DNA from 2 places in the Alteromonas sp. ABM1_013 genome. Region 2 is predicted to be linked to the other one. Evidence: predicted binding sites of a transcription regulator. Region 2 holds the regulator's gene; the other holds the start of a gene.
The links. Region 2 encodes sigma-54, which starts transcription at its own class of promoters, with help from an activator protein. Its sites were predicted from a motif close to GTTGGCACGNNNNTNGNNT; they were not measured.
Positions count from the first base shown of each region.

Region 1 (11,061 bases), 270 kb from region 2:
ACAAAATCAGAAATATTTAACTGCCCCAATACCTGAGGTTCAGCTTGACCGCGGATGCTCACGCTGATTTCACCATCTTGAGAAATAGTAATTTGCTGTGCATCTTCAGGAACTGCAATTTCAGGCTGAAGCAAGAAACCAGCGCCAGAGGTAACAATTTGCCCTTGGTCGTTTAAGGAAAATTGACCATTTCGCGAATAAGCGATTGTTCCGTCGGGTTGCAAAATTTCAAAATAACCACGACCTTGAATTGACATATCCAACGCATTTTCAGTGGTTAGCAAGTTGCCCTGCGTATGTGCTTTTTGCGTAGCGACCACTTTTGAACCTGAACCAAGCATTAGTCCAGAAGGCAACTCTGTATCAGCAGAAGAACGACCGCCAGGTTGATTGATGTTTTGATAGAGCAAATCTTCAAAAACTGCGCGATCTTTTTTGAACCCTACGGTTGATGCGTTTGCAAGGTTGTTAGACACAACCGCCACATCGGTTTGTGCGGCGTCTAGTCCGGTTTTACTTATCCACAGTGCTGGATGCATGTTAACCTCCGACGTTGCCTATTGGACAACGATGATAAAAATTCTTTTACAGGATGCGCAGTAACTGGTTACCGCGAGTATCAAGCTCTTCCGCTTGCTTCATCATTTTGACTTGTAATTCGTAATGACGTTGAAGACTTATCATGTCTACCATCTCTTCAACGGCATTTACGTTAGAACCTTCAAGCATGCCAGACATTACTTTGACGTTAGCATTGGCTTGCGCTATTGAGCCATCTTCCATTCTAAATAAGCCATCGGTGCCGCGCTCCATATCCGCATAGTTTGGAGAAACTAGCTTGAGACGTCCTACTTCCTCGATAACATTGGCTGGGGCTCCTAGCTGTCTCATGGACAAGGTGCCATCAGCGGCAATGTTAAGGTTGTCCAAAGGTACTGGAAGAAAAATCGGCCCGTTGTCACCTAGCACCACACGGTCGTGAATGTCTGTCAAAATTCCGTCATCGCCTAGTTTGAAGTTGCCATCACGGGAATAAGCTTCTTGACCATTTTGATCTTGTACCGCAAACCAACCATCCCCTTGAATGGCCACATCTAAATCTCGGTCCGTTTTAATCATTGGACCCGACTCATAATTGTTAGACGGGCTTTCAGTCATAGAAAACACGCGGGTTGGCAAACCTTCACCGTAAGCCGGCATCGATCTCGCTTGCTCTAATTGAGCTCTAAACCCGGTTGTCTGCGCGTTGGCTAAGTTATTGGCTCTAATCCCCGTACCTAATAGGTCTTGGGATGCGCCACTCGCTGAAATATAGAGAAGTTTGTCCATGACTGACTTTTGACTCTGATTAAACCTTAAACAAGATTTTGCAAAGGCGATGCCAATCTGTGGATTTTTAACTCAGGTAGAAAATATGAAAGGTATTAAATTGATATTTAAAGGAAAATAAAAGAGCCGCTGTTATGCGGCTCTTGTATATATCGGCAATAATGGCGGGCTTACACGCCAACGTATTGCCGCTTTTATATTCTAATAAACGGCGCTTTACCTTAACTATCGTATATTCAGAATAGTCTGGTTCAGTGAGTTATTAACTTCGAGCGCTCTTGAGTTAGCCTGGAAGTTACGCTGAGCAATGATCATGTCAATAAGCTCGGTTGTCAGGTTAACGTTGGCTTGTTCAAGGGCCGATGAATTAATTTCACCGAAAGTACCGGTGGTTGCTTCACCCGCTAGCGCCTCACCGGAAAGAATACTTTCTTTCCACTGCGTGCTACTTTCTTGCGTTAGGCCCTGCTCATTAGAGAAACGAACTAGCGCAACACGAACAATAGGCTCAGAGGTTCCGTTAGAGAAGGTAGCGCGAACCAAACCGTCAGGGCCGATATCGATACCCGTCAGTCGACCAACTGGCAAACCGTCTTGTTCTAATGACGTTACTTCAAACGCTGAAGCAAACTGAGTTGGCTCATTAGGCGTAGCGTTATTCACATCTAGATTGAAATCAATGCTTATCTGTTGCGTAGGATCCGAACCATTTGCAAGAATACCCGCACCTAGTGCTTCAGTTTGCATTTTAAAGTCTAGCGTAGGTAAGCCATCTGGTGTTTCCATCCCAGAGAAATCACCGCCCTGAGAGAAAATAAGTTTAGATGCTGTTACGGCGTTACCCGTGTTACCGCCAACTGAATTGACGGCGGTAGTTGGGTCAGTATCAGCGCCTGTCGAATCGGTCATATCGACGAGGGTATCGTCTATTGCAGTCGCAACGTACCACTCGTTATCAACCCCTACCGTGTTGTCTTTAATGAAGTAATACGTCATTACGTGACTATCACCTAAAGAATCATATACCGTCACCGATGTTGCGGCGTTGTAGGTAAGTGGATCTTCCGGGTCAAAATCTTGCGGATCTAACGCAGCATCCCCTGCAGGTAAGTTCATACGAATATCAACTTCTGTGGTTTGCGCAGGTGAACCTGATGAATCTGGAATTCGCACTGGTTCAGTCGTACTTAGTGCAACTGATGCGCTTGTACCGTCAGAGTTTACTGGGAAGCCCAGAAGGTTGTCGCCGTTACTGTTTACCACAAAGTTATCACTATCTAACTTAAACTGCCCAGCACGAGTGAATGAGAAATCACGAGAAGTAATTTCAGGTACGGTAGCAAAGAAGCCGTTACCCGTAATCGCAAGGTCAAGCGATGTATTGGTAAACTGAAGGCTACCTTGGGAAAATTGCTGTGCAACTTCTTGAGTAAGAACACCGTCACCCACTTTGGTTTTACCACCTGACAGCAGTGATGCCGCATAAACGTCGCCAAATTCAGCTCGTGATTCTTTAAAGCCAACCGTATTAACGTTTGCGATGTTGTTGGCGGTTACATCCAAATCTTTTTGTGCGGCCGATACGCCACTCAGTGCAATATTAAAAGACATTATTGATTCTCCTACTAACTGCCGATTTGGATGACGTCATCAAGATTGATACTGACATCACCATCCAAATTCAAAATTACGCCCTGACCACTGCCGGCCAAGCTGACACTTCCAACGTGACGATTGACGGCAGTATTCAGCTGAACACCTTCACCGTTTAGTTCGCCAGTGGCACTGATAACATATTCACCAGGTTCCATTTGGTTGCCATGTTTATCTTTGCCATCCCATTCAAACTCAATGTTGCCGGCACTTTGTGTTCCTGCATCAATGGCTTTGATTACTTCTCCAAACTGGTTCTCAATGTTTATCGTCATGTTTTGAACCGTTTGCTCGTTTACAATAACGCCTGAGAGCCCTTCCCCTTCGTTCGCCATGTAACCGACATTACCTTGAACTAGCACGTTCTGTCCGATGAGACTCGATGCCTGCAGTGCTTGATTAGATGTCATTGAAGCCGCAAACGATTCGAATTTCTCGTTAAGCTGGGAGATGCCGTCAGCCATCGTAAATGACGTCATCTGGGCCACCATCTGATCGTTATCAACCGGTGCCGTAGGATCCTGATTGGCAAGCTGTTCCGTCAACATCGAAAAGAAATCTTCTTGGGTTAGCTGCTGCTCGGTACCATCGGCAACTTTTACAGTTTCTTCCTGCCAGTACAGGTCCGTATTTAAGCCGGTGTTATTTATGGTGTTCACTGATTAATCCTCACATTATTCAAGCGGCAAATTACTGCCCTTGACCTAACTGAAGTACGCGGCGGAAGATTCGTTTGGTGGTATCCGCTACCTGTACGTTTGTTTCATACGCTTTAGACGCTGACATCATATTCGCCATTTCTTCCACAATGTTGACGTTAGGTTTGTAGATATAGCCCTCTTCGTCTGCCATTGGGTTATTAGGCGCGTATTCCACCTGGAGTGGTGCATCACTTTCCACTATGCCTTTAACTTGAACACCTGCGCCCTTCGACTGATCTCGCATAGCGTCTTGTAGCGCCGTGGCAAAAACCGGGTGGCGAGCTCGATAGGTTTCGTCATAGCTGCTGCTTACCGAGTTTGCATTAGCAATATTACTCGCCGTTGTATTAAGACGGACATTTTCCGCCTCCATACCCGTACTCGAAATTTGCATTACGTTAAATAAACTCATGACTATTGACCTCCTGAGCTAAGTGCTTTTTTCATGCCTTTAATTTTTCCATTCAAAAATTCAAGGCTTGCTTGGTAGCGCAATCCATTGTCTAAAAATCGGTTTCTTTCCGCTTGGACTTCTACCGTATTACCGTCGCCGGTATCCGGTTGGGTGGGTACGCGGTACTGCATGTCAAAATTTGCCGCAACAGACGAAGAGTTGCCGCCTAGGTGGCGTTCATTTGTCCGGACCAATCCGGAAGAAGCATGTTGTTTGGTTCCACTAGATGCTTCGCTCATTGCTGACTGCATGGCTTTGTTAAAATCAATATCTCTGGCTTTGTAACCAGGGGTATTGGCGTTAGCTAGATTCCCCGAAATAACCTCCATACGCTCTGTGCGTATCTTCAGTGCTGACTCGTGAAAGCCCACCAGCTTATCTAGGTTAATAGCCATAACATGACCTCTGACATACTTTAAAAACGTTTCGTGTAGACAAGCTAAACGGAAATATAAGCGTTAAACTTTTGCCGATTTACTGTCGTTTGTCTAAATAGTTAGCAAGGCAGATGCCACAATGGGATTTTGACGGAAAGTAAAGGGGTTGGTAAATCGGCTTGAGTTTTAAAAAACTTTATTTATCAAGCCGATAAGTTAGATCATTTTTTTTGGTAGTAAAGACCAGGGTGGCACTTCACCATGCTGTAGATATCACTGGCGGCACTTATAGACTCTGACGCGCCAAGAAATAGAACGCCGTTAGGCTGCAGTTGTCCGGCAATTTGTTGCAGGATCCGCTGCTTTACTTCTGCTGAAAAATAAATCAACACGTTGCGGCAAAACACAATATCAAACCGACCGAGCGCGGCATAACTTGTAAGCAGGTTCAAACTTCTGAAGCTTACCATACGGCGAACCTCAGGCTTCACCTGCATAAGTCCCTTTTCGTTTTGTTGGAAAAAAGCTTGTCTTCGCTGTGGAGATAACCCTCTGGCAAGAGAAAGTTCGTCATAAATACCTGATTCACATTTTTGCAGCATTTCTGATGATAAGTCGGTGGCCACAATCTCAACGCCCGCTCTCAAAGCGCCTGGACGTTGACGTTGATACTCAAGCACGGACATTGCGATGGAATAAGGCTCTTGCCCCGACGAACAAGCCGCACTCCAAATGCGAACCTTCTGATTTTTAGTAGATAAGGATGGCAATAGGTCCTTTAAAAGAAGATCAAAGGGATAGTTATCGCGAAACCATAATGTTTCGTTGGTCGTCATTGCATCGATAACACTTTGTAGCAAGGTGCGATCAAAACCGCGTACAACAACGTCTATCAGTTCATCTGCAGATTCGTACTTATGCTTAAAAAGCAATGAAGCCAAACGGCTGCGGACAAGGTATTGTTTATTCTCCCCCAACACTATGCCGCATTGCTTTTCAAGAAACTCTCTGAACTTTTGGTAGCTCGCGGGCGAAACGTCTTTATTAGCCAATCCTTTCCTGCTCCGTTATTCGCACTCGGTCATCAGCCACTTCTGTACAGCAGTCGCTAATTCGTCTGGGTGAAACTTCGCTATAAAGTCGTCTGCGCCAACTTTTTGTACCATTGCCTGGTTGAAAACCCCACTTAATGACGTGTGCAGAACAACGTGGAGTTTTTGAAGTTCAGGAGTATTTTTAATTTCTGCAGTCAGGGTATAGCCATCCATTTCGGGCATTTCAATATCAGAAACTAGTACACCAACGCGGTTGGTTACGTCGCCATACTCTTCAGCAATTTGTTTAAGACGATTAAGTGCTTCAAGACCATTTTTAGCAAGCTCGATTTCAAGGCCTAGTGACGTAAGCGCCTTTTTCACCTGATTTCTCGCTACCGCCGAGTCATCCGCAATGAAAATAATCTTGTTTTCTTGGCCTTCTGTGGTTAGCCCCTCGGCCACGTCAGCACTCACTTCAGCGTTCAGCGGAGAAATCTCATTGAGAATTTTTTCTACATCTAGTATTTCAATGAGTTCGTTCTCAACCTCAGTAACTGCCGTCAGATAGCTGGCGCGCCCCGTGCCCTGAGGTGGTGGCATGATGGCATCCCAGTTGGTATTGATAATGCGCTCAACAGCGCCAACCAAAAAACCTTGCACCGAGCGGTTGTATTCAGCAATAACGATAAACGCGTTAGAGAGGTCTTCAATTTTACGACCACGCGTAGCCATACTCAGGTCAATAACCGAAATAGTTTGGCCACGAATGTGTGCCACCCCACGAACTAGTGGATTTAGTTTTGGCATTGCCGTAAGCGGAGGACACTGCAATACCTCGCGCACTTTAAACACATTAATCCCAAACCGCTGACGGCCGTTCAGTCTAAACAGCAACAACTCTAAGCGGTTCTGCCCAACAAGCTGCGTTCGCTGGTTTACCGAATCTAAAATACCCGACATAGGTCACCTCTAAGTAATACTGGGCATGATCATTGCCTCTTATGATAAGAATAGACAATATCACTAAATTTTTGCAGGTCAAACGACAGAAAAATGACACTGAAGGTTTAATTAAGCTTCACTAACGTTTTAATACTGCCTATTGAATCATGTCATGTTGAAGCGTGTACTTTTACACCTTGAACTAACTATTGTTGTTAAACCCGCGGTTTACAAACATAGATTTCACTAAGCATAGTCAATTAATCGCAAACTGAACACGAAATGTCATGATGAAAAAGATAAACGAAAAAATGCGTACCAGATTCTCTCGCTCGTTAACCTGCTTAGTAGTTGGTTTGCTAATCGGCTCACTAAGTAGGCACTGCTATGCTGCGGCGTCCAATCATGAACAAGTTGAAAGCGGTGCCAAGCAGTATTTGATAAATCAACTTACTGATAATGCGCAGGATACTAACATTGATGTGGATATTGTGAAGATAGACGATCGGATAAATATCCCGGACTGTCCAACCGGTTTCCAATATAATGCTTCACAGGAAGCGTTGAGCCAATCCTACATATCTGTTCGTGTAAGCTGTAAAAATAACGAGTGGTATTTGTTTACCAGCGGCCAAGTGACGCGAACTAAAGAAATTGTGGTGACTCTGGGCGCAATTAGCCCTGGAACTGTATTAACCTCATCAAATTTAACTAAGGCAAAAGTAGATGTGAGACGTTTACGCTATACCGCGTTTACCGATTTAGAATCGTTAATTGGCGCTAGAATGAAACGCCGCATTACCGATGGACAAGCAATACAGTCTAATATGCTATGCTTTGTGTGCAAAGGCGATAGAATAACTATTACCGCCGAGGTTGCGGGAATGGAAGTTAAGACTGCTGGAATAGCGCAGCAAGATGGTGTGGTTGGCGATAATATAAAGGTTATCAATGCCAGTAGCCAGAAGGCCATTATTGCCAGAGTCGCAAGCCCTGAAGAAGTCGTGATACACTTATAAAGGTGAGCGTAAAATATCTACTATTTTGTTCTCAATTTAGCTAAAGATATTAGTCTAAAGGCCGATATATATTACAGAGGCAAGAGAGTAGTGAGGACTAGATATGGCAATTAACAATATAAACAATGGGTTACCTAAAACGCCCGTTGATAATGGGAAAGTAGCGCAGCAGAACCAGACGCAGCAATCTCAACAACAAGCTTCAGCGCAATCGGCACAAACGGCCGCAGCGCCGAGACAAGATTCGGTTTCATTGACGCAATCTGCTCAGCAGCTGAATCAAGTCCAGAAAAAAGGGACTGAGGCTCCTGTGAATCAGGAAAAAGTTGATCGCCTTAAAAAAGCGATTCAAAGTGGTGAGTACAAGGTTAATCCTGAAGTGCTTGCTAATAAAATCTCGAAGCTAGAATCCGAGATTTTTGGTACTAAATAATTCGGCACTAAATAATCTGGTGTCAAATAACTAGTTAGAATTTATCAGACACGTTCAATGAGACAAGTATAGTGACAGAACAAGTAAGCCAGTTAACACAAGCATTATCACGTCAAGTGGAGCAAATGACTTCACTTGCGTCGCTGCTTGAAAAAGAACTGCAGCTTATTAGCTCGCGTGACGCCGAATCATTGATGAATTTGTTAGACGAAAAAACAGCCCTTCTGGGTTCTATTCAATCACTGGATTCAAGTATCGAAGATGCTATTGCTAACGAAGATGCGATGTCGGAAGACGATGAAGCATTAATGGCTAACGCCAAGAAGCTTCTGGAAGATTGCAAATATCGAACACAGGTTAATCAAAAAGCCGTAGAGCAAGGACAGCTACGCCTCACACATTTGCGGAATTTGATGATGGAAGTTCGAGCAAAAGAATCACTTACTTACGACAAAAAAGGGAAGCCGAAAGGCGGAACCTTAGGCTCTGGAGTAAGTGCATAGGCTTTTAAATAGCCTTGTATCGCCCTAAAGCGTTAACTACGCTGTGCATAAACCACATCACCAGTTATCCCACTCGATTATCGCGTATTTTTTAGCATCCCGCTGCAAAGTAATTAGCGCGAATCGCCTTTAACTTACTTCCTAGTAATACTTTACATCTTTTACTCGACGCGGCTTAGCAGTCGACAAATAAATATCATAGACTTGCTGCATATCTAAAGAAAGCTCCGTAACGTAGGTATCCTCACCCACCGGATAAGTCTTAACGACCTCGGCGCCTCTTATTACTCCTTCCACAGACGCGCGTAACGTTTCACTGTCAACAACAAGACGTGATACAGATTGACTACCTTCGATTTTTTGACCATACACCTGCTCGGTTAACTCGCGGTATGCATCTAATTTTGACGCTTTCATCGCCATTATCAGCTTCATACTGTCAGACTCGCCTTTTTGTGATGAAATTGGCGCGTAACCAACCGCCTTTAAAACAGGGTAAGTTTCAGGCTCAACGGTTTCCCACTCGACGTGCTTATCGATAATGCCACATCCACTCAAAGAAACTGCCAGGCCAAACATAGAAGACCGCAAAAGTAGCTTTGAATTTTTTAGTCTATTCAACCACATAATTTAAAACCTCTGTGTGCATTAATAACGACTTAGTGACGTCTGATTGTTTACTTTCATTACCTATGTAGGCTAATAACCTTTGAGCAAAGCGTTATGAGGCGACTAAACTTTCATAACACATTTTGCAGTTTTAGACCTTGGTTAGAAGGAAATAAGCAATATATGCGCCCGTTTGCTTTTAAAGATAGCTTCCCACTTTAATTGGCACTTTTTTCGCATAGAACTCGCGTAGGTCTCGCATAGATTACGACATTATTTAACCGCAATAACTAAACAACCACAGAGGTGTCACGTGCGACAAGCAAGCAAAACAACGCTAATGGCATGTTTAAGCAGAGCAATGGCCGCTGTTTGCCTACTTAGCCTAATCGCTGGGCAAGCCCATGCCGTTTGGTATGAAGCCACAGGACAGGCTGTGGTAATGAACGGTAACAAGGAAGCAGCAAAGCGCGCAGCAACACAGGATGCGCTCAAACAAGCTATGTTATTTGCTGGGGCGTCAGTGCAAAGTGTAGCCAAACTCACTAATGGGCTTCTGAAAAACGAAGAGATGACAATTAGTTCAACGGGCGAAGTCGAACAGCTAGAGCTTGTGAGCGAAACTTACAACGGTGATGTAGTCACTGTTAGTGTACGTGCAGACATTTTTCCTAAAGGGGAAATATGCTCAGCACAGCAGGACGAAAAACACTTTGCCACTACTCACTTTAGGATAAGAAACAGAGCACAACTGACTGAAGGAAATATTCCACATTTTGATAAGGCGTTTACGCAGCGTTTAGCTAAGGCAATGCAAGAACAGACAGACAATCTCAGTATTACTTACGTTGCTCCCCATACTGCAAAGTTTGATAGCCGATATACCGACAAAAACGTACGTACACTATCAGATCAAAGTAACACGCAATTCGTTATTGTCGGCGTTATTGATGATTTAAGCGTTACACAAAAAGAAGCATCCATGTTTACACCATGGCGAAGCAACACTTCACACCGTGCTTTTGCAATGTCTGTACAAGTTTATGACGGAATAAACGGCGGCCTGTTATTCAGTTCCTCTTACAATGCTAATGAAGAGTGGACGTTTGACAGATTTGAAGACATCGATGAATTTTCGTCCACTTTTTGGCAATCACGCTACGGTCAGGCGATTGATGGCTCAATCAGCCAATTAATAGAAGATATTAAAGAGTCGACAGCCTGCCAACCTGTAACGGGTCGTGTTATCAATATTGCGAACAATAAAATTTCGATATCTCTTGGACGAGATAATGGCATTTCTGAAAAAGATGAACTATATCTTTATCAGGCCAAAGAGGTGGTCGACAATCGCGGTAGAAAATATCTTCAATATACGCTCTACCCCGGTACGTTTGTTGTTGATAGTGCTTATGGCAATTCATCAGTGATAGTCAACGCTGAGTCTGGAATTACTGCTAACATTCAGGAAAATGATTTTGTAGTTAAGAAGTAAATTAGTTTTCACTTTATCAATGTAAGTCACTGGGGTAGAAATAACGGGGTTGGAATATCAGCAATGCCGTGATATATCTATAAGTACGTATAATATTCAATACTTAAACTTTAGTCAGAGGCAAGTACTCTTTCTTATACTTTAGTATGACCTGCATAATAAAAATATGACCCTTTCTCTGTTTGCGTCGCACTGCTTAGCATTAGTGGCCTTGCTACTGGCTGGACAACAACTGAGGGATCACTATGTCATCGAGTTTCCAAAGCTCGAACAGGAAGTTAAAAATAATTTTGGGGCTGACAAAGCGTTACATGTCAGCGCACTAGAAACTAAACTTCACGACCTTGAAAATAAGGCTGTTAAAGAACAGCTTATCGGTGTAAACGCTTTCTTTGACGAGCATATCCAGTACGCTACCGACGATATCGTATTCAAACAAAAAGACTATTGGGCCACGCCTTCGGAGCTTTTTGGTCATTCTCGCGGAGATTGTGAGGATTATGCCATTG
Region 1 is NZ_JBSWXH010000001.1:706,217-717,277, reverse strand. It holds gene flgG (flagellar basal-body rod protein FlgG) at 1-539, opposite strand, end outside; gene ACXAGK_RS02985 (flagellar basal body rod protein FlgF) at 586-1,329, opposite strand; gene flgE (flagellar hook protein FlgE) at 1,555-2,940, opposite strand; gene ACXAGK_RS02975 (flagellar hook assembly protein FlgD) at 2,955-3,641, opposite strand; gene flgC (flagellar basal body rod protein FlgC) at 3,673-4,095, opposite strand; gene flgB (flagellar basal body rod protein FlgB) at 4,098-4,532, opposite strand; gene ACXAGK_RS02960 (CheR family methyltransferase) at 4,736-5,566, opposite strand; gene ACXAGK_RS02955 (chemotaxis protein CheV) at 5,582-6,511, opposite strand; gene flgA (flagellar basal body P-ring formation chaperone FlgA) at 6,781-7,512, shown strand; gene flgM (flagellar biosynthesis anti-sigma factor FlgM) at 7,616-7,945, shown strand; gene flgN (flagellar export chaperone FlgN) at 8,017-8,448, shown strand; gene ACXAGK_RS02935 (LPP20 family lipoprotein) at 8,590-9,075, opposite strand; gene ACXAGK_RS02930 (flagellar assembly protein T N-terminal domain-containing protein) at 9,371-10,552, shown strand; gene ACXAGK_RS02925 (transglutaminase-like cysteine peptidase) at 10,719-11,061, shown strand, end outside.
Region 1: a site for sigma-54 is predicted at 9,279-9,297, ahead of ACXAGK_RS02930 (flagellar assembly protein T N-terminal domain-containing protein). Genes of this name have one in related genera too.

Region 2 (11,061 bases):
ACTAAACGGTGCCGGCAGCAAAGAAATTAACGCTTACATGAATCGCATTTTCTCTCGCAGTTCATTTAAAGCGTCTTTGACTGACCAAGAGCGTGAGATCCACAACCCGCTATGACATCTATGACGTCAAACCAGCCCTATTTGCTTAGGGCGTTCTATGAGTGGATTGTTGATAACGACTTAACGCCGTATATTGTGGTCGATGCAACCAACGAACTGGTAGAAGTACCACAAGAGTTCGTTAAAGATGGTCAAATCGTCTTGAATGTATCACCAAGTGCGTGTGTTAACTTTTCCCTTGATTTAGATGGCTTATCGTTTCAAGCGCGTTTTTCTGGGCAGCCCAGAAGATTGAGTATGCCTTGTGAAGCTGTGATGGCTATATACGCAAGGGAAAACGGTGCAGGTACTGTATTTGCCACCGAAGAAGATGTGGCTCGTGCGCAGCAAGAGCGTACCGAAACATCTGAAGATGTGTCTCAACCGAGCGGACCAACGCCGCTAGAAGATGCTGACTCAGGCGACATTCAAGATGCGCCGGTTCCGCCTAAAAAAGGCAAGCCGAGCCTAAAGGTTATTAAATAGCTACTTAAGTAGCTAACTGGGCCATTTTCATGGCCGCTATTTAAAAACTTTCAGTGTATTGACGTAGTCTGGCTTTGCAAAGCTATTCGCTTAAGCAGAGCCAGCTATTATCTTCACACTCGCCTCACCTAATGCTTTACTCTCAATTCGAAGCTAGTATTTGTTACCTCGCAATTAAGTGTCTATTTACAAAAAATACAAAAATCGTGCCTAATTAAAAACGAAAACACCCCATTACTCATAGGTAATAGGGCGCTAAAGCGGCTGATTCGCTATCGATCTATTAACGAGTTCGCGTTATCACAACACGACTTGTCGGGAAATCGAAGCGATGGGCTTCAGTTAGTACAGACGTTGACAACCCTTCACGGCTTGGGTCATTCGCGTTTGCACTGGTTACCACACCTTGATGAAGCCTTACTGCATCGGCAAGGTCGTCCCTTACTACATCATAACCTGCGGCTTCTCCACCACCACCTGCTGCTCCTGCGGCGGGGCCAGGCATAGTTGCTGCTGTTTCTGTGTTGGCCTCTGTACCTGCGTCCCAAGTCACTGTCATGAATGTTTTCGCATCACCCACTGCCATGTTACTTACGTTAGCTGCATTTAAGCCAGTAAACGCATCGTTGGTATTAACCAACATGGTCGTTACTGTAAGGCGCAGGTCATCCGCATCTAACTCAGGTACGACTAAGGTTAATTCTGTACCCATTGAGCGTGGGCCCAGTATTCCCCCAGAGTTTTGCGCATCCAAAAAGTCCGTGGAGTCCATGGCTTCAGTAATGACCATAGACGGGTCACCGCCCTCAGCCATAATTTCAATGCCCATGCTGGCTGGCTCGCCCTCACTAAATGAATGGAAGCCCGACTCGTGCAATATGACTGCGGCAGGTGCAAAGGGCTGGGAATACGTCAAATTAGTAATTTGAACCGTGTAAACCGCTGAATTACCGTTTATACCATCTTGTCCGTCGGAACCGTCTTGGCCGTCTGCGCCATCGGCACCATCTTGACCGTCGACTCCAGCTTCACCTTGAGGACCCGTTGGCCCTTGAGGTCCTGTATCACCATCGTCGCCGCACGCCGCTAAAAGAGCTGATAGCATTAATAACGTACTGAGTTTTACTATTGGATTAGTCATTGTAATGGCTCCTTAAGATGCAGGAACAGTAATAACTACACGTGCTACTGGGTTCAACCAACGGTGTACGGTAGAGTCCAGATCACTGGCACCAGCGGCGCTATCAGTATCGCCAAGCGCATTGCGGTGAATGTGCACTGGGCCATCTTCACCATCTTCTATTTCACCATTAACTACCTGTGCCCCCACACCAGTGCCACCTGTACCTAAATCAACGATACGAGTAGGTGCACCGCCACCGGCAACACCAGGAACACCATATCCACCAAGCGCATTTCCTGTCCCAGCTTCAACAACGTCAGTACGAGCACTATTTAGCTCATCGTTTAACTCAGTACCGGCATCGTAAGCATTTAAATAATACGTATAGGTGCCAGGTTCAGTAGGGATTTCAATACTGTCCATACCTACAAAGGCATCATTGGTCGGTATCAGCATAGATAGCAGTGAAAGATAAGGCTTGTCCATTGTGTCGAAGGGATAACTTAATGTTGCTTTCGGGGCTAGAAGACCGCCAAAACGATGCCATGTGTTTGAGCCATTGTCTGTATCGACAGGACCCAATAACGCCTCAAAGTTAGCGCCGCTTGAATCAGCGTTTTGCTCATCATCAATAACCCCCGCTTCAGCAAGCCAGGCTAACGCCGATGAAGCTGGCTGGCCCACTTCAAAAGCGTCAACGGTGTCATCGTGCGCAATAACTAGGCGCGGCGTAAAGCTTTGCGCTTGGGTTAAATTAGTAATTTCAACATCTAAGGTAACGGCTTGGCTTACTGAAATTGTTGCTAGCGACAGTAGGGTAGCGCTAGCAAGTTTAGTGAATTTCATCTTATTGTCCTTGTTTATGGCTTAATTCGCATAAAAATTTAGGGCAGTAAAATTTTTAATTCATCACAGAACTATCACAAAAAACGCACAGATTTGTATCGATGAATAACACTATTGTTAGAAATTTTTAGTGCTTATTTATCAATCAAAAAAATTGTTATTAATGTGAAATAAAAACACGGAGGGTCGGGTCTTGTTTTTTATCGGCGAATTAGGAGCGAGTTATGATCCTTATCATCTACAGCGGGAATAAGTTTCAACAAAACATATCGCAATGTTTGAGCAAGCATAGTTTTCTTTATGACGCAGTCTCTAATTTTCAATCAGCAGAATCCTTGCTAAAAGCACAACATTATTCACTTATAATCGTTGAATCGGTACGAAACGAGATGTGCCTGCAGCGTATTAAAACTCTCGTAGACGCTAACTCCGAAAGCTGGGTAGTGGCTGTCGAAAGTGAGATGTCGACAGCAAATACGGCCTGCTCGGAGGTAGATGAAGCAAATTATTATGAAGCGGGTGTTGATGACTACCTTACTGGTACGTTTGACGAACGCATGTTTTCGGCACGTATTCGCTCTCATATGCGTAGAAGTATGCCTAACCATGAAAACACGAGAGCTTCCGGTGGTAGTGACGAGCGTATCGAGATAGGCCCGCTTAGCGTCGACTTGCGTTATCACAGCGTGACGATTAATGGGCAATTGCTGACACTAACAGCACGAGAATTTACCTTGTTGAATTATTTCTGTCGTCATCCCAATCAGGTTTTTTCTCGCAACCAACTACTTAGCGAGGTGTGGGGCTATAATCACGAAGGGTACGAACATACGGTAAACACCCATATTAATCGTCTACGCAGTAAACTCGATAAGGTTAACAGTATTGAAAATGGCGGACAGCTAGTACAAACCGTATGGGGTGTCGGATACAAACTGAATATTAATGGGTATACAGCCAATTCGTTAATTGCCTGAGCGCATAATATCAAAAATCGCTAGATCCTAATTAAGGATGATTATTTTTTAGGCTTAAATTAAAAACAGCGTTGCCGTACCTAAAAAGGCAAAGATACCAACTACATCTGTTATCGTAGTTAGAATAACGCTTCCAGCAAGCGCTGGGTCTATTTTAAGGCGCTTCATGATCATGGGTAAAGTTGCGCCGGCAAGCGCTGCCGCAATCATGTTTACCATCATCGCAAAGGCGATAATAACGCCCAGCATGTAATCTTGCTTCCAAAGTGCGATAACAGAGGCAATAAGCACTGCCCAAATTGCCCCATTTAAAAAGCCAATCGAGATTTCTTTACTGATAAGCCAACGCGAGTTACTGGCATTTACATGACCGAGCGCCATACCCCGAATAACAAGGGTTAGTGTCTGGTTACCAGCCACGCCGCCCATGCTCGGTACGATAGTATTTAATATAGCTAATACGGCAAGCTGGCTTAGCGTGGCTTCAAATAAGTCACTTACCATTGCTGCCATTAGCGCAGTCACTAAATTTACTGCCAGCCAGACGGAGCGGCGTTTAGTACTTTGCATAACCGGTGCAAAGGTATCTTCATCATCATCAAGACCCGCCATACTCATCATTGAGTGTTCGGCGTCTTCACGAATGATATCAACCACGTCATCAATGGTAATTCGCCCAACTAAGCGATGATTTTCATCAACTACCGGCGCTGAAAGCCAGTTATAACGCTCAAACAGGCTTGCCACTTCATCGTCGGGCATGTTTACCGGAATGGCCTCCGACTCTTCGTCCATAACATCAGACACCTTGTCGTCGGTATCCGCGGTGAGAAGACGGGCAACAGGGATGATACCGACCAGATTGTCGGTTCTATTGACCACATAGAAAGTGTCTGTATTTTCCGGTAACTCACCTTTTAAGCGAATGTAGCGAAGAACCACATCAATGGTTACATCAGGACGCAAGGTAATGGTATCGGTGTTCATGATGAAACCAGCGGTTTCCTCACCGTAAGACAGCGCCTGCTCTGCACGTACGCGGTCTTGTGCATCCATTGAATCGAGAATGTCTGCCAGCACAGGTTCAGGAAGGCTACTCAGCGTTTCTGCCAAGTCATCGGTATCCATTTCTTCAAGTGCATCAACCACATTGGCGGGGAGCATCTTTGTGATAATACCGTTTCGAACATCATCAGAGAGTTCTTCTAAAATATCACCGTGAAAGTCGCTATCAATTAGCTCCCACAACTCATCACGGGTCCTGCTAGGGCTAGATTCGAGAATATGCGCAACGTCTGAAGGGGGAAGTTCAAGCAGAAGCTTACGTACAGATACAAATTGACCGTTTATCAACGCTGCGTTAAGTGCGCGTAATTGGGTTTGTACGTATTTAGAAACAAGCGCTTCTGCCATAAGGCGTTATTCCTACTAAGCTGATATGGAAAATAAAGGCTGTGTAGCCTAAGTGTGCGTAGAATATCGCAATTATATTAAGTCTGTCATGATAATTGCGTGGCTTTTACGCAAGAATTTGGAATTACTAAGCTAGCTGTTGATTAATTCGTCAAGAGATATTCGGGTTGAGACTATTCGTCTTCGTTAAATCTGCCTTCAATTAGCTCCTCAATTGCAGCAAGTGCATCGACCGCGTCATCACCATCGACAATAACATCTACCTGTTCACCTTGGTGACTTTCCAGCATCATCAAGCCTAAGACGCTGCTTGCATCGGCTTCTTTATCGCCTTTTTTCAAAATGATTTTGGCATGAAACTGATTAGCAAGCTTAACCAATTGCGTGGCTGCTCTGGCGTGTAAGCCTAGTTTATTGACGATTGTAAGCGTTTTTTGAATAGTCATTACTGGTTCAACTCTCTGTGACGAATTTGAACATCAGGGTGTATTTCGCTGAACGTTTTCGACAAGGTTTGGGCAATATAGACTGAGCGGTGTTGGCCGCCAGTGCAACCGATAGCCACAGTCACATAGCTTCTATTGTTGCGTTCTAAATGGGGAAGCCATGTGGTCATCAAGTTTTGAATCTGCCAAATAAATTTGGTTACTACGGGTTGTGAGCCTAAAAATACTTCCACGGGGGCATCTAACCCAGTTAAGTGTTTAAGGTCTGGCTCCCAATGCGGGTTAGGTAAAAAACGCGCGTCAAAAACGTAGTCAGCATCTTTAGGTATGCCGTGTTTAAAGCCAAATGACTCAAAGACAAGAACAAGGCGTGAACTTTTCTTACCCAATATACGTTCACGGATCAATTCGGCGAGTTGATGTATTGTTAGCTTGTCTGTATCTAGGTATAAATCAGCGCGTTCAGTAATTGGCGCAAGAAGCGCAGACTCCGCCCTAATAGCCTCCGATAGAGACTTATTTAGCTTAGCTAAAGGGTGAAGACGGCGAGTTTCGCTAAAACGCTTAACCAGAACGTCATCGCTTGCGTCAATGTACACTATAGTCATCGACCAAGAAGAAGGCAGGTAATCTAGAATCTCTACCAAGTCATCTGGATTTTTGGGAAGATTCCTTACGTCGATACTTACTGCAACTTGATCGTATTCATCAACAACAGTATGGGTGAGGGTGGGAAGCAAATTTACTGGGATATTATCAACACAGTAGTAACCTAAGTCTTCCAATGCGCGAAGTGCGACAGACTTACCAGACCCCGAACGACCACTGATTATGATCAGCTTCACCTAAATTCTCCCTTATATTCTGGTTTCATCACATACGAGTTGTCGAATAAAGCGCCTACCTATGAGGTGTAGGCACTTATTGTTTAACTTAATGCAGAAATAATTTCGTCGCTGGTTGTTGCACGACGTATTGTTTTAATCGTTTCTTTGTCGCTTAGCTTACCGGCTACGGTAGCCAGTGTCTGAAGGTGTCCTTCGGTTTGCTCTTCGGGAACGAGAAGAGCAAAGAATATGTCTACGGGCTTTTCGTCTAGGGCATCAAAGTTGATAGCTGGTGTACTTGTTACAACGATTGCTATTACCTTCTCAAGGCCGGCCAAGCGACCGTGAGGCAGTGCTATCCCGTTACCAATACCCGTGCTACCCATACGTTCTCGAGCCATCAAGCTATTTAGAACCGTTGCCTGGTCGATGTTATCGTTATGCTTGGCAGCGATATCAGCGATGATCTCAAGAATTCGCTTTTTACTATTACACTGAACCGCACACTCGGTGCGGTCCAGACTTACGATGGCTTGTATATCCATGCTCAATTAACTACTAATGTTTTTTCAGTTTTTCCTTATGCTTGATTACCTGCCGGTCGAGTTTATCAACCATGCTGTCAATCGCCGCATACATGTCGGTATTTTCTGAGGATGCGAATACTTCAGCGCCACTTAAATGAACAGTCGCTTCAGCTTTTTGATTTAATTTTTCAACGTTCAGGATGACATGCACATTAGAAATGTGATCAAAGTGACGTTCAAGTTTGCTGAACTTCGTATCGACATAATTACGCAAAGAGTCGGTGATTTCGACATGATGACCAGTAAGGTTGATTTGCATATTTCGTCTTCCTTATATTATTAAGCCCGTTTAAATAAGGCTTTTGCGTTGGTTCGACGGCGGGATCGACAATGATTCCCGGTATTTTGCTATTGTTCGCCGAGCGACTTTTATGCCTTGCTCGGCCAACAATGAAGCAATCTTGCTATCACTTAGCGGCTTGCTAGGATTTTCCGCAGCCACTAACTTCTTGATCAATGCACGAATCGCTGTAGATGAACACTCACCACCTGACTCTGTTGCTACGTGGCTTGAGAAGAAATACTTCAATTCGAAGATGCCACGGGGCGTATGCATATACTTCTGCGTTGTTACACGCGAAATAGTCGATTCGTGCATATCTACCATTTCTGCGACATCATTTAGCACCATTGGTTTCATCATTTCCGGGCCGTGCTCAAAAAAGCCCATTTGCTGCTGCACAATGCAATTTGCAACCTTCATTAAGGTATCGTTGCGAGATTCAAGGCTCTTTATGAACCACTTGGCCTCTTGCATGTGTGAGCGGATGAATTGTGAATCGCTGCTGTTCTTGGCACGACGACTCATCGCTGCGTACTGTTGGTTTACGCTTAATTTAGGCAGACTGTCGGGGTTCAGTTCAACCACCCAACGGCCATTTTTCTTGGTTACTGAGACATCAGGAATAACGTACTCAGGCTCTTTAGTAACTAAAGCACTACCTGGGCGAGGATTCAAGGTTTGAAGTAAACGCATTGCTTCGCGCAGCTGCTCTTCTTTCAATCGGCTCTTACGCATTAGCGTGCGGTAGTCTTTACTGCTCAGTAAGTCTGAATATTCCTCAATAAGCTGCTTCGCTTCAGCAAGCCACGGTGTGTCTTCTGAAAACTGGCGTAATTGCACCATAAGACACTCTTGAGGTGTACGAGAACCTGAACCAATGGGGTCGAACATTTGAATGCGCTTAAGTACACACTCTATTTCGTCCATTTCGATAGGCTCTTCTAGATCATCGTCGTTGACCGCTTCTAAGATGTCGTCAAGAGTAACGGTTAAATAACCTGATTCGTCAATTGAGTCGATGATTGCTGTAGCGATAGCGCGGTCAGTATCTGAAAAATGAGTGAGGCGCATTTGCCAAAGAAGATGTTCTTGGATGTCTTCTGTGGTCTCACCTTGGAAGATTTGTTCATCATCATTAGATGGGCCAGGTGCAGGCGCGGAAGAAGCCGAATAATACTCATCCCAGGTACTGTCGATAGGTAGCTCATCGGGAAGATCATTCTTCTCCAGTGCATCTCCCGCTTCTAGCGTATCGCTCGATGCAGAAGCGGTCGCTTCAGCAGCGCTATCGTCACTATCGACATTGTTCTTTTCTACTTGTGGCTCGTCGTTACTTTCTTCCACTTCTAAAAGCGGATTAGAATCGAGGGCTTCTTGTATCTCTTGCTGGAGATCAAGCGTAGAAAGCTGCAGCAGTTTAATTGCCTGCTGAAGCTGAGGTGTCATGGTAAGTTGTTGGCTAAATTTTAGCTGTAAAGATGGTTTCATCTACGTCTTATTTAAATGCTCTAAATTAAATATACCAGAGCGAAACTGAAAAATGACAATTAGGTTACACTAACTATAGCCTGAATTGTTCGCCTAGGTATACGTCCCTTACTTTTTGATTACTTAAAACCTGTTCCGCAGTTCCTTGCGCAATAAGCTCGCCATGACTCACAATGTACGCTTTTTCGCAAACATCCAATGTTTCGCGTACGTTATGGTCCGTGATAAGGATACCAATACCCCTATCTCGCAGATGCTGTATTATCTTCTTTATATCATTAACTGATATTGGATCAACACCGGCAAATGGTTCGTCTAACAAAATAAATTGTGGTTTTGCTGCCAGAGCTCGAGCAATCTCTACGCGACGCCGTTCTCCCCCTGACAAACTCATCCCCGTACTATTACGTATATGGTTGATATTAAATTCATCAAGTAGGGCGTCTGCTTCTTCTTCTTGCTGCTGTGAATTTAAATCTTTACGGGTTTGCAAAATGGCCATGATATTTTCATGTACCGTAAGCTTTCTAAATATTGATGCCTCTTGCGGGAGGTAGCCTATACCGCGGCGTGCGCGCTCATGCATTGGCTGGTGAGTAAGCTCATTATCATCAATTTCGATCTTGCCTTTGTCTAAGTTGACTAAGCCTACAATCATGTAAAAAGTGGTGGTCTTACCAGCGCCGTTAGGGCCGAGAAGACCAACAATTTGACCGGTAGACACTGAAAGGCTTACATCGCGAACAACCTGTCGCGATTTATACGATTTAGCAAGGTTTTTAGCGCTCAAAGTTGCCATTGCTATTCATTGTCCTCGTTGTCTTTCTTAGACGATGTTTTACGAATGGTGTCAGGAGTAAATACTGTGGTAACACGACCTTCACCATCTTCACCGGCACCACCCGTTGCAAGCAATTGTTCAGTAATCATATCGAACGTAATCTTATCACCTTGCACTTTACTGGTATCTTGCTGTAGCTCAGCATTACCCGCCAAAGAAATAGTGCGATTAATTACTTCATAGCGAATTTCATTGGCTTTCGCTGATACCGGTGTACCGTCTTCTAGTGATTGAGAATAGCTTGCAGGGTTGCCACGGGCGATAAATATTTCACGGCCGCTGCCATCTGTAGCTATTACTTCTACTTCATCAGCTTCGATTAGGAGTGAACCTTGGGTAATAAGTACATCTTCCTTGTACAGCGCGGTTTTGTTTTTACCATCAATAAACTGGGTGTTTGACCCTATCTTAATGGGTTGTGAAAAATCTTCTTCACTGGCTATTACCGCACCGCTAGCGATGGCAAGTAGAACGCTAGTTGCTAGGGGAATAAGTCGTTTGTACATGATCTAAAAGCTCGTATTCTTGTGTGCGTAAATTCGCGTTAAACCCATTGCTTAAAATAAGATATTGCGTACCCAGTATCTCAACGGGTTGATCAGATGTCATTTGTTTCGTGTCTAAATTTATCTGGATGTATTCCGTGGATAAACTTTTGACAAAATCATCGCTGGTTTGATTTTCAATAACAACGCTATCTTCAAGCTGAATTAATTCATTGTTATAAAGCGTTCCTTCCTGCGCAGTTACAACCCAGGGTGATGAAGCGCTTTCTGTATAAAGGGTATATTTAGGTTGCTGGAATAAAACAAAGCCTAATTGGTCGTAATGCTCCATCGACTCTGCAAAGACTTTGTGATTTAACTCACCGTCTTGGTTGTACAAGGTTGTTGTTAAGTTTTTTGCCTTGTAGGCAGGCTTGAGCGCATCATTTTCGCTACTACCTTGAGTTTCAGGCTGCTCTTCCATCCACGTTGGGATGTACATAAGCATAGCTAAGATAAATAGCGCCGATATACTTAAACCTAAGCGATTGAAGCCAAACTGGCTCATACACTAGCTCCGAAAATATCATTTGCAACGCCTTTAGCTTGCAAAATGGTGTCCGATATTTCTCGAACTGCGCCAAATCCACCCGGAAGTGTGGTGATCCAGTTCGCTTGCTTTGCAACAAAAGGGTGAGCATCGGCAACCGCAATTTTTACCGCTACGTGCTGATACATACCTGTATCGGGCATATCGTCTCCTACGGCGGCAACTTCGCTTGAGTTCAACCCTAGGCTTTTCATTAATTCGCCGAGGGCGTCAGCTTTGTTTTCTTCACCCTGAATAATATGTGCTACGTTTAGCGCCTTCATTCTGTTTTCTACAATTGCTGAGCGACGCCCTGTTATCACGGCGACGTTAACACCATTACTTACCAAGGCTTTCACGCCATATCCGTCTCGGGTGTGAAAAGCTTTAAGTTCTTCACCGTCGTTGCCCAAGTAAATGCGACCGTCTGAAAATACGCCATCCACGTCACAAACCAGTAACTTAATATTTGCCAACTGCTCAAAAAGTGCCTGGTCTAAATCGGTGTATAGAGTTGTCGTCATTTAGAGTACTCCCGCTTTCAAAAGCATGTGCATGTTGAAGGCTCCGA
Region 2 is NZ_JBSWXH010000001.1:434,181-445,241, forward strand. It holds gene sspA (stringent starvation protein SspA) at 1-115, shown strand, start outside; gene ACXAGK_RS01855 (ClpXP protease specificity-enhancing factor) at 112-585, shown strand; gene ACXAGK_RS01860 (spondin domain-containing protein) at 869-1,726, opposite strand; gene ACXAGK_RS01865 (spondin domain-containing protein) at 1,739-2,554, opposite strand; gene ACXAGK_RS01870 (response regulator transcription factor) at 2,779-3,531, shown strand; gene mgtE (magnesium transporter) at 3,586-4,944, opposite strand; gene ACXAGK_RS01880 (HPr family phosphocarrier protein) at 5,118-5,390, opposite strand; gene rapZ (RNase adapter RapZ) at 5,390-6,235, opposite strand; gene ptsN (PTS IIA-like nitrogen regulatory protein PtsN) at 6,319-6,762, opposite strand; gene hpf (ribosome hibernation promoting factor) at 6,776-7,063, opposite strand; gene ACXAGK_RS01900 (RNA polymerase factor sigma-54) at 7,094-8,575, opposite strand; gene lptB (LPS export ABC transporter ATP-binding protein) at 8,649-9,374, opposite strand; gene lptA (lipopolysaccharide transport periplasmic protein LptA) at 9,377-9,922, opposite strand; gene lptC (LPS export ABC transporter periplasmic protein LptC) at 9,891-10,469, opposite strand; gene kdsC (3-deoxy-manno-octulosonate-8-phosphatase KdsC) at 10,466-11,014, opposite strand; gene ACXAGK_RS01925 (KpsF/GutQ family sugar-phosphate isomerase) at 11,015-11,061, opposite strand, start outside.